Regions from separate parts of the Bradyrhizobium sp. CCBAU 53415 genome, predicted to be linked through region 1. Evidence: riboswitches for the same ligand, from Rfam matches in the RefSeq annotation. Region 1 holds a riboswitch; the other holds the start of a gene.

What was found. Region 1 has a riboswitch for S-adenosylmethionine ahead of metX (homoserine O-acetyltransferase MetX). Riboswitches for the same ligand answer to the same signal wherever they lie in the genome.
Region 2: it holds a riboswitch for S-adenosylmethionine, as region 1 does, so the genes downstream of both, XH87_RS07780 (O-succinylhomoserine sulfhydrylase) here and metX (homoserine O-acetyltransferase MetX) in region 1, are expected to answer to the same signal.

Annotation. Positions count from the first base shown of each region.
Region 1 covers NZ_LBJF01000026.1:467,394-473,199, reverse strand. The annotation lists gene XH87_RS26310 (DUF2125 domain-containing protein) at 1-521, shown strand, start outside; gene XH87_RS26305 (prephenate/arogenate dehydrogenase family protein) at 608-1,543, opposite strand; gene hisC (histidinol-phosphate transaminase) at 1,540-2,637, opposite strand; gene XH87_RS26295 (chorismate mutase) at 2,674-3,522, opposite strand; SAM riboswitch at 3,677-3,756, shown strand; gene metX (homoserine O-acetyltransferase MetX) at 3,851-5,053, shown strand; gene metW (methionine biosynthesis protein MetW) at 5,056-5,718, shown strand.
Region 2 covers NZ_LBJF01000002.1:308,235-314,040, forward strand. The annotation lists gene XH87_RS07765 (OpgC domain-containing protein) at 1-110, shown strand, start outside; gene XH87_RS07770 (SGNH/GDSL hydrolase family protein) at 110-889, shown strand; gene XH87_RS07775 (SGNH/GDSL hydrolase family protein) at 902-1,894, shown strand; gene XH87_RS07780 (O-succinylhomoserine sulfhydrylase) at 2,075-3,262, opposite strand; SAM riboswitch at 3,336-3,415, opposite strand; gene XH87_RS07785 (2'-deoxycytidine 5'-triphosphate deaminase) at 3,496-4,632, shown strand; gene XH87_RS07790 (PAS domain S-box protein) at 4,803-5,219, shown strand; gene XH87_RS07795 (hypothetical protein) at 5,324-5,806, shown strand, end outside.

The DNA.
Region 1 (5,806 bases):
CGCGCGCGAAGGTCACCGGCCTCTCCGACCTCACGCCAAAACCCTGGCCGCAGCGCTTCCGCGAGATCCAGGCCGCCGGCGGCCATATCGAGATCGTGCAGTCGCGGATCCAGCAGGGCGAGATGATCGCGGTTGCGGCCGGCACGCTCGGTCTCTCGGCCAATGGCCGGCTCGACGGCGAGTTGCAGATGACGGTAACGGGTCTCGAGCGCGTGATCCCGGCACTCGGCATCGAGAAGATGCTGGAGGAGGGCGTGCCGCAGGCAACACTCGACCGCGTCGCGCCGGGCGTGAAGTCGCAGGATCTCAACAATCTGTTCGGCGCGCTCGACCGCGCCGTTCCGGGCCTCGGCAAGGTCATCAAGCAGAACGCCAATGCGGGCGTTGCCGCCGGCATCAATTCGATCGGCACCGAGAGCACGCTCGAGGGCAAGAAGGCGAGAAGCTTCCCGCTGAAGTTCGTCGACGGCGCCGTGCTGCTCGGCCCGGTCAAGGTCGGCCAGATCCCGCCGCTGTATTAGTTGGATCCCGTAGCCCGCATGAGCGAAGCGATATGCGGGGACCGTCCCGGATGTCGCTGCGCTCATCCAGGCTACGGGACTGTCCGCTACGGCTTCTTCAGCGCCGCATGGGGCCGGCCGAAATCCGGCGCCGCCGAATCCTGGCCGATCTCGACGATGCCGCGGCGAATGGCGCGGGTGCGGGTGAAGTGATCGAACAGCGCCTCGCCGTCGCCGCGGCGGATCGCGCGGGTGAGCTTGGCGAGGTCCTCGGTGAAGGTGCCGAGCATCTCCAGCACGGCCTCCTTGTTGGCGAGGAACACGTCGCGCCACATCGTCGGATCGGAGGCTGCGATGCGGGTGAAATCGCGGAAACCGCCGGCGGAGAACTTGATCACCTCGGATTCCGTCACCTGCGCCAGCTCGTCGGCGGTGCCGACGATGGTGTAGGCGATCAGATGCGGCAGGTGGCTGGTGATCGCGAGCACGAGATCATGATGATCCGGCGTCATGACCTCGACCTTGGCGCCCATCGCCGCCCAGAATGCGCGCAGGCGATCGGTCGCCGCGGCGTCGACGCCTTCGGGCGGGGTCAGGATGCACCAGCGGTTGATGAAGAGCTCGGCGAAACCCGAATCCGGCCCCGAATGCTCGGTGCCCGCCACGGGGTGCGCCGGCACGAAATGAACCGATTTCGGCAGATGCGGCGCCATGTCCCTGACCACGGCGCCCTTGACCGAGCCGACGTCGGAGATGATCGCGCCCGGCTTCAGATGCGCGGCAATCTCCTGCGCTACCAGTCCGCAGGCGCCGACGGGAATGCAGAGGATGACGAGATCGGCATCCTTCACCGCTTCGGCATTGGTCGCCACCACCTCATCGACGATGCCGAGTTCGGCGACGCGCGCGCGCGTCTTCTCCGAGCGCGCGGTGGTGACGATCTCGCCGGCCAGGCCCTGGAGCTTCGCAGCGCGCGCGATCGAGCCGCCGATCAGGCCGAAGCCGATCAGCGCGACGCGCTGGAAGTGCGCCTGCGCGCTCATTTGCCGGCCATGAAGTCGCGCAAGGCGTCGACCACAAGGCGATTGGCCTCCTCGGTGCCGATGGTCATGCGCAGCGAATGCGGCAGGCCGTAGTTCTTCAGGCCGCGCAGCACGAGGCCGCGCCTGGTGAGGAAGGCGTCGGCGTCATCGGCGGTCTTGCCCTTCTCGGTCGGGAAGTGGATCAGCACGAAATTGGCGACGCTCGGCGTCACCTTCAGCCCGAGCTTGCCGATTTCCTCGGTGAGCCAGTTGCGCCAGGTCTCGGTGAACTGCTTCGACATCGCCTGATGCGCGGTGTCCTCGATCGCGGCGACCGCAGCGTACATCGCCGGCGTCGACACGTTGAAGGGGCCGCGGATGCGGTTGACGGCATCGATGATGTGCTCGGGACCGAACATCCAGCCGATGCGCAGCGCGGCGAGGCCGTGGATCTTGGAGAAGGTGTGCGTCACCACCGTGTTCTCGGTGGTGGCGACGAGCTCGATCCCCATCTCGTAATCGTTGCGCGAGACGTAGTCGGAATAGGCGGCATCGAGCACCAGCAGCACGTGCGAGGGCAGGCCGGCCCGCAGGCGCTTGACCTCGTCGAACGGGATGTAGGTGCCGGTCGGGTTGTTGGGGTTTGCGAGCCAGACCAGCTTCGTCTTCGGCGTCACCGCCTTGAGGATGGCGTCGACGTCGCAGGTGAGGTTGGTCTCTTGCGCGATGACGTTCCTGGCGCCGACCGCCATGGTCGCGATCGGATAGACCAGGAAGCCGTGCGTGGTGGAGATCGCCTCGTCGCCGTGGCTGAGATAGGTGTGCGCGAGCAGATTGAGGATCTCGTCCGAGCCGGCGCCGCAGATGATGCGGTTGGGGTCGAGCCCGAAGGCGCGGCCGATCGCCTCGCGCAGCACGCGCGATGTGCCTTCCGGATAGTCCTCCAGATGATCCGCCACGCGCTTGAATGCCTCGATCGCCTTGGGCGAGGGCCCGAACGGCGTCTCGTTGGCCGAGAGCTTGAATACCTTGCGGCCCGGCTCCGGCACCGGGCTCTTGCCGGGGGTGTAGGGCGCAATCTCGAGAATGCCGGGATTCGGCACGGGGCGGGACATCTTCAACTCCGAAAGTGGCGGGGCGAGGCGCGCGATTTACGATTTCGGCCCGGTCGGGGGCACCGTATAGCGCGTTGCATGGCTGCCGACGAGGGCCGTGGAGCGCACCGAGGCCCCCGCCTCGATCAGGGCAGCCCTGATTTTGTCGATGCTGGTCGCGCTGGTGACCGAGACCAGCAGCGCCGCGCCATCGAAGGCGGTATCCGGCACCGCCACGATCTCGGCGAGCGGCGACAGGGCGCGTGCGACCTCCGCGTTCCACCCGGAGACGCGCACGCTGAAGGTCTCGACCTCCGTCACCAGGGCGCTGTCGGCGACGCGCGAGATCGCGAACACCGGCAGTGCAGCCGGATGATCGGCGCGCTCGACGAAGGGCAGCCGCGCGATGATCTTGGGCGCGCCGTTTGCTTCCAGCTCCAGCCACCACGGCGTGCGGCTGGAGGTCGCCGAGACCAGCGCCAGGTCGCCCTTGGATTTCGCCACCGCTTCGACTGCGGCCTGCGCGCTGAAATGCGCGACGTAAGGCACCGTAAAACCAAAATGAAAGCGCGCGGAATCACGCATCGCCGGCTCGCTCACGGAGATGTCGGCATGCACGGAGAACGGCGCCTGCACATAGGTGAACGTCGAGATGATGACGCGCCAGATGCTCTCGACCGTATCGAGTGGCAGGATGCCGCGATGGCGCTGCACGAGGTCGCGCATCATGGCGGCCTCGCGCGCCGGGCGGAACGCCGAGCCGACCTCCTGGGTCTGCTTCACCTGGATCAGGCGGTCGATGATGTCGCCGCGCTGCATCAGGAGGCGATGCATGCCCTCGTCGATCGCGTCGATCTCCTTGCGCAATTCCTGCAATGATGGTGGCGCGGGCGGACGTTGGGACATATCTGGCTGCGGTGGTTTCGAGGGGGATGTCCTGATTAGGCAGTCGGGGCGGCGAAAGCAAAGAGAAATGACGGCCTTCTTGGTCGATGAGACAGAGGCGAATCTGGTCGATCCGGCCGCGACTTGACGAAAACCGCCCAAGACGGTAGCTTTTTGCCCGTTCCGTGGTCATTTGAGCCGGCCGGCTTGCAGCCACGTTAAAAAACTCGCTAAACAGGCCGGGGACGCTTCCGATCCCGGCCGAACCTATCGTTCAGGCCGGGTTTTTCATGGCCTGATGTCAGCGGCGCGGTCTAGCAACCAGTCGCAAACGAGGTCGATGTCAGAGATGGGTAGCGTCAAGTCGATACCGAGTCCTGCGATCAGCGCCGACGAACGGTCGCACGAGGTGGATCATCCGAGCTCGCAGGTCGCGCATTTCGGCACCGAGCAGCCGCTGCGGCTCGATTGCGGCGTCGATCTCTCCCCGTTCCAGATCGCCTACCAGACTTATGGCGAGCTCAACGCCGATCGTTCCAACGCCGTTCTGATCTGCCATGCGCTGACCGGCGACCAGCACGTCGCCAATGTGCATCCCGTCACCGGCAAGCCGGGCTGGTGGGAGACGCTGGTCGGCCCCGGCCGCCCCATTGATCCCAAGCACTACTTCATCATCTGCTCCAACGTGATCGGCGGCTGCATGGGCTCGACCGGGCCGGCGTCGATCAATCCCGTCACCGGCAAGGTCTGGGGCCTGGATTTTCCTGTCATCACCATCCCCGACATGGTGCGCGCGCAGGCCATGCTGATCGACCGGCTCGGCATCGACGCGCTGTTTGCCGTCGTCGGCGGCTCGATGGGCGGCATGCAGGTGCTGCAATGGACCGCGGCCTATCCCGAGCGCGTATTCTCCGCGCTGGCGATCGCCTGCGCGACGCGGCACTCGGCGCAGAACATCGCCTTCCACGAGCTCGGCCGCCAGGCCGTGATGGCCGACCCCGACTGGCGCGGTGGCGGCTATGCCGATCACGGCATCCATCCGCATCGAGGGCTCGCGGTGGCGCGGATGGCGGCGCACATCACCTATCTCTCGGACGCGGCGCTGCATCGCAAGTTCGGCCGGCGCATGCAGGACCGCGATCTGCCGACCTTCTCGTTCGATGCGGACTTCCAGGTCGAGAGCTATCTGCGCTACCAGGGCTCGTCCTTCGTCGAGCGCTTCGACGCCAATTCCTATCTCTATCTGACGCGCGCGATGGACTATTTCGACATCGCCGCCGACCATGGCGGCGTGCTGGCGAAGGCGTTTGCGGGGATCCAGACCCGCTTCTGCGTGGTCTCCTTCACCAGCGACTGGCTGTTCCCGACCTCGGAATCGCGCGCGCTGGTGCACGCGCTGAACGCCTCCAGCGCGCGGGTGTCGTTCGCCGAGATCGAGACCGATCGCGGCCACGACGCCTTCCTGCTGGACGTGCCCGAATTCTTCGACATCTCCCGCGCCTTCCTGCAATCGGCAGGCAAGGCCCGCGGGCTCACCCTCGAGGACCGCTAGCGATGTCTGTCCAGGAAGTGCTGCCCTTGAATGGCGTGGCGACCGGCAGGTCGGGCCAGTTTCGCGCCGATCATCTGCTGGTGGCCGAGATGGTCAAGCCGGGCTCGAAAGTGCTCGACGTCGGCTGCGGCGAGGGTGATCTGCTTCAGCTGCTGGAGACCCGCGGCATAGATGGCCGCGGCATCGAGCTGTCGCGCGAGGGCGTCAACCGCTGCGTCGCCAAGGGGCTTGCGGTGGTGCAGGGCGATGCCGACACCGATCTCGTCAACTATCCGGACGACGCCTTCGACTACGTGATCCTGTCGCAGACGCTGCAGGCGACGCGGCAGCCGCGCGTGGTGCTGGAAAATCTTCTGCGTATCGGCCGCCGGGCCATCGTGTCGTTTCCGAATTTCGGGTTCTGGAAGATGCGGCTCCAGCTCCTGATCGGCGGCCACATGCCGCGCACCGAGAACCTGCCGGCGACCTGGTACGACACCGCCAACATCCATTTCTGCACGATCAAGGATTTCGTGCAGCTCTGCGACGAGATCAACGTCAAGATGGAGCGCTCGGTCGCGCTCGATCTCTACGGCCGCCCGGTGCCGCTGAACCTGCCCTGGTGGGTGTGGAACATGTTCGGCGAGCAGGCGGTGTTTCTGCTGAGCAGGGGCGGCGGGAAATGACGCCGTAGGCGTCATTCCGGGGCGGCACGAAGTGCCGAACTATGGTGCGCGAATCTCGAGATTCCGGGTTCGCTCTTCGAGCGCCCGG
Region 2 (5,806 bases), on a different contig from region 1:
TCATGTGGGGGGTGGCCTGGGTCATTTCGTGGTACAAGCGCGTGGCTGACAAGAGCGGCGCGAAAACCAAAAACGCCGTCGGCAACGCCGATCTGGCGGGAGGGGGCTGATGAAGGCGAAGGTTCTCCTGAGCCTGATCCTGCTATGCGGTGGCCTCGGCGCGCCTGCGGCGCGTGCGGGCGATGCTGCGCCCGCCGCTTCCCCTGCACCCGCTTCCTGCGAAGTGCCGGCCTATCTGCTGACCAGCGAAAGCCCGCTGCCCAAGGTCGCCGATGCCATCAGGGCCGGCAAACCGCTCGAGATCCTGGTGATCGGCAGCCGCTCGACGACCATTCCAGCTTCGGAGAACAGCTCGTATCCGGCGCGCATGGAGGCGATCCTCAAGGAGAAGCTGCCGCCGTCGGAAGTGGTGCGTGTCTCCGTAGAAATACAGAGCAAGAAAACGGCGGAGGAGACTGCCTCCACTTTCGTTAAACTGATGGAAGCAAAAACGCCTACGTTAGTCGTCTGGCAGACCGGGACCGTGGACGCTATCCGAGCCAGCGATCCCGACGAGTTTCGCAGTGCCGTCACCGAAGGGGTTGCCGCGCTGCAAAATGCGGGGGCTGACGTCGTCTTGATGAATCTGCAGTACAGTCCACGCACCGAAACCATGATCTCGGCGCAGCCTTTCCTCGATAATATGCGGGTGGTGGCGCAGGAGCACGGTATCCCGCTGTTCGATCGTTTCGCGATCATGCGGCAATGGAGTGATCAGGGCCAGTTCGACCTGTTCAGCCCGTCCCGTGGACCCGAACTGGCGAAGCAGGTCCATGATTGCCTTGGCCGGGCGTTGGCACAGTTCGTGTTCGACGCAGCCCGTCTCGAGCCGGCCCAGCAGCAAAATTGAGGTCTAGCGTTAATGAGTTCTCTCCGCCCTTTTTGCCTGACGTCATGGCTGGCCGGGTTCGCAGCGGCAGTGCTGCTGGTGCTGACGCCGGCCGCGCAATCGCATGCGCAGACGCAAGCCGCGCCGGCGACGCCCGCTCCCGCGCAGTCGGCTGATCCCGCCCCCACATCGCCCTCCCAGACCACCGTCGCTGCGACTTCGCCCGAGCCACGTGGCATCGCGGCGCGCGCCCTCGACAAGGTGAAGCAGGCCGCCAAATCCGCCGCCGACATCTTCAACCGTGTGCCCTGCCTGCCGCCGAAGGGCGGCCCGAAGGCGATGGGCTCGCTGCCGCACGTTGCCGGCAAGCTCGTCGCCGGCCGGCCCGTCGTCATCGTCGCGTTCGGCTCGTCGTCGACTCAGGGATTCGGCGCGAGCTCGCCGGAGTTCAATTACCCCAATCGTCTCGCGGCGCAGCTCCGCCGGCACTATCCGACCGCCGACATCAGCGTCATCAATGCCGGCGTCGGCGGCGAGGACGCCCCCGAGATGATGAGGCGCCTCCAGACGCAGGTGATCGACGTGCACCCGGATCTCGTGATCTGGCAGGTCGGCACCAACGCCGTGCTGCGCAATCTCGATCCCGGCGACACCGCCAAGCTGGTGGAGGACGGCATCAGCCGCATCCAGGCTGCGGGCGACGCCGACATCGTGCTGGTCGATCCGCAATATTCGCCGGCCGTCAATCAGCGCGCCGAGAGCGCCGGCAAGATGGTGAAGCTGCTCGGCAAGGTCGCCGAGCTCCGTCACGTCGGAATCTTCCCGCGCTTCGAGGTGATGCGCGACTGGCACGAGAAGCAGGCCATTCCGGTCGAGGGCTTCGTGATCGCCGATGGGCTGCACATGAACGATTGGGGCTACGCCTGCTTCGCTCAGCTGTTGGGTGACGACATCATCCGTTCCGTCGGCCAGATCAAGCTCGGGGTGAACGTGCCCGCGGACGTGAGGACGTACCGGCCGATGTAGATTTACTTCACCTCCCCTGGAGGGGGAGGGTCGATCGCGCGCAGCGCGAGCGGGGTGGGGTGATCTCTCCACTCGGGCACCGTACGAGGTGGAGAGACCGTCACCCCACCCCACCCCGCTTCGCATTTCGCTTCGCTCCATACGAAGCGACCCTCCCCCTCCAGGGGAGGGTAAGAGCGCTCACGCCTTCTCCAGCGCCGCCGTCAGATCCTCGATCAGATCGTCCGCATGCTCGAGCCCGGCGGAGAAGCGGATGAACCCCTCGCTGATGCCGAGCGCGGCACGGTCCTCCGGCTTCAGACGCTGATGCGTCGTCGTCGCCGGATGCGTGACGAGGCTCTTGGCGTCGCCGAGATTGTTCGAGATCTTCGCGAGCTTCAGTTCGTTGAGCACGCGGAACGCCGCCGCTTTGCCGCCCTTGACCTCGAAGCCGACCAGCGTCGAGCCGCCGCGCATCTGCTTTTTCACCAGCGCCGCCTGCGGATGATCGGCGCGGCCTGGAAAAACCAGCCGCGAAATCTTCGGATGGCTCGCCAGCGCGTCGGCGATGCGCGCCGCGTTATCGGTCTGCGCCCGCACGCGCACGCCCAGCGTCTCCAGGCCCTTGAGCAGAACCCAGGCGTTGAACGGCGAGATCGAGGGGCCGGTCTGGCGCATGAAATTATGGATGTGCTCGGCGATGAAGGCTTCCGATGACAGGATGATGCCGCCCAGGCACCGGCCCTGGCCGTCGATATGCTTGGTCGCGGAATAGACGACGACGTCGGCCCCCAGCGCGAGCGGGCTCTGCCAGATCGGCGTGGCGAACACGTTGTCGACGACGAGCCGTGCGCCGCCCTTGTGCGCGATCTCGGCGATGGCAGGAATGTCGAGCACATCCAGCGTCGGGTTGGTCGGGCTCTCCAGGAAGAACGTCTTCGTGTTCGGCTTCAGCGCGCGCTGCCACTGGTCGAGATCGAGCCCGTCGACCAGCGTGGTCTCGATGCCGTAGCGCGGCAACAGGTCCTGCACGACGTAGAGGCACGACCCGAACAGCGCGCGCGAGGCCACGACGTGATCGCCGGCCTTCAGCGGCGCCAGGATCGCGGTCGTCACCGCGGCCATGCCGGTCGCCGCCGAGCGGGCGGCCTCGGCACCCTCGAGCTCGATCATGCGGCGCTCGAACATCGCGATGGTGGGGTTGGAGTAGCGCGAATAGATGAAGCCCGGATCCTCGCCCTTGAACCGCGCCTCGCACTCCTCGGCGCTGTTGTAGACGTAGCCCTGGGTCAGGAACAGCGCCTCCGACGTCTCGCCAAATTGCGAGCGCAGGGTCCCGGAATGGACCAGGCGGGTTTCGGGACGGTAGTTGGCAGGCGACTTCGACATAGGACCCTCCGACATGACCATTCGAGCAGAAATGGTCACAAAAAACCGGCCTGGATAACTCCATTGGCCGGGATCACAGAGGTCCCCGGCCTGTTTAGCGACTTATTTAACGTGGCTGCAAGCCGGCCGGCTCAAATCACCACGGGATAAGTGATGCTCATATTCCGCAATGCCCTTTCCGTCAAGGCGTCCATCGGATAGCCGTAAAAGCTTGGTATTTTCCGCATGTGCGGATGCGTTTGACCCCTGACGAGGGCCCCCGGTTGAGTTTCACGGTCGCCGCCGACGCCAATGGTATCCTGCCCGACCGCATGATCGCGGCGATGGCGGAAGCGGGGCTCATCCTGCCCGAATACGACTTCGTCGAGAGCCAGATCCAGCCGGCGAGCCTCGATCTGCGTCTCGGCGACATCGCCTACCGCGTCCGCGCCAGCTTCCTGCCAGGTCCCGGCGCCACCGTCGCCGAGCGCATTGACGAATTGAAGCTGCACGAGTTCAGCCTCGCCGACGGCGCGGTGCTGGAGACCAACTGCGTCTATATCGTGCCGCTGCTCGAAAGCCTGGCGCTGCCGCCGGAGATCGTCGCGGCCGCCAACCCGAAGAGCTCGACCGGCCGGCTCGACGTCTTCACCCGCGTGATCGCCGACGGCACCCGCCGCTTCGACATGATCGGCGCCGGCTATCATGGCCCGCTCTATGCCGAGATCAGCCCGAAGACGTTTCCGGTGCTGGTGCGCGAGGGCTCGCGCCTCAGCCAGGTGCGCTTCCGCACCGGCGACGCCATCCTCAACGCCGACGAGCTCGACGCGCTGCATGCCGCCGAGCGTCTCGTCGACGTCGACGATGCCGACCTCTCCGGCGGCGTCGCCGTCTCGGTCGATCTATCGGGCGAGAAAGCCAACGGCTTCGTCGGCTACCGCGCCAAGCGCCACACCGGCGTCGTCGACGTCGATCGCCGCTCCGGCTACGCGGTCGAAGACTTCTGGGAGCCGATCTCGGCGCGCCCCGACGGCAGCTTGATCCTCGATCCCGGTGAGTTCTACATTCTCGCCTCCAAGGAAGCCGTGCAGGTGCCGCCCGATTACGCCGCGGAGATGGTGCCGTTCGATCCCCTGGTCGGCGAGTTCCGCGTGCATTATGCCGGATTCTTCGATCCCGGCTTCGGCTATGCCGGCGCCGGCGGGCAGGGTGCGCGCGCCGTGCTCGAGGTGCGCTCGCGCGAGGTGCCGTTCATCCTCGAGCACGGCCAGATCGTCGGCCGTCTCGTCTACGAAAAGATGCTCGCCCGCCCCGACGCGATGTACGGCCAGCGCATCGGCTCCAATTATCAGGCCCAGGGCCTCAAACTATCGAAGCATTTCCGGGTGTAGCCCCCCACCCTACTGTCGTGCCCCGGCTTGACCGGGGCATCCAGTACGCCGCAGCCTCTCGATCCGATCACTGCTGTCTCGGAATACTGGATCGCCCGATCAAGTCGGGCGATGACATCCAATGTGTGGCAGGATGCGTAACCAATCCGGGCTGCTTGCGAGGTGATGACATGACCGATCATTCCCAACTCGACGCAAACATCCTCAACGATGTCGCGGACGCGCTGATCTATTCGGATCGCTCCGGTACGATCACGCGCTGGAATCGTGCGTCGACCGCCTTGTTCGGCTTCTCCGCCGCGGAAGCGCTGGGCCAGAACCTCGACTTGATCATTCCCGAGCATCTCCGCGACGCGCACTGGAAGGGTTTCGAGGCCGCGCTCGCCAGTGGTGCGCTGAAGCTTGCGGGCAAGCCGACGCTGACCCGCGCGCTGCACCAGAGCGGCCGCAAGCTCTACATCGAGATGACCTTCGCGCTGGTGCGGGACGCCGGTGGGGTCGTGGTCGGGTCCGTGGCAATGGCGCGCGATGTCACCGAGCGGGTCGAGCGAGAGCGCGCGGCCAAGGCGCCGCCGCAAACTTCGTGATGCGGAATTGACGATCGCTCGCGCAGAGCGCCCTGCATGGACCTCATGTTGCCTGCCGGCGGGTGCAGTGACACACTCGATCAAACCAACGATCGGGAGTGAACATGGCCGCCGCTCTGGACGCCACGCAGGAAGCCCAATGGAAGCGCTGGCGCGCGGTCGCCGACCTCTATCACGCCTGCTTCACCGGCCTCATCCTCACCGTCGTCACGCGGCGCGGCAGCGCTGATGCCGCCGAGTTCGTCTTCCGCGTGTTTCGCCGTCAGCAGCAGGAGCGCTTCCTGCCGGGCCTCAAGAAGCTCGGGATCGATCATCTGCCGCCGGCGGTCGCCGCCGCGCAATATCACTACCTCTCCAACTGGATCGGCGGCGTGCATGTCGAATACATGTATGAGAGCGACACCAAGGCCTGGATCCGCTATCCGCCGCCGCGCTGGATCTGGAAGGGCACCGCGATCTGCGGCGTGCCGGGCGAAGTCAGCCGCGCGATGCTGCGCGGCTGGCACGCCAACAACGGCGTTGCGCTCGGCGACCTCAGGCTGGGCTTCGTCTGCACCAAGCAGAGCATCGACGGCCAGGACGGGCTC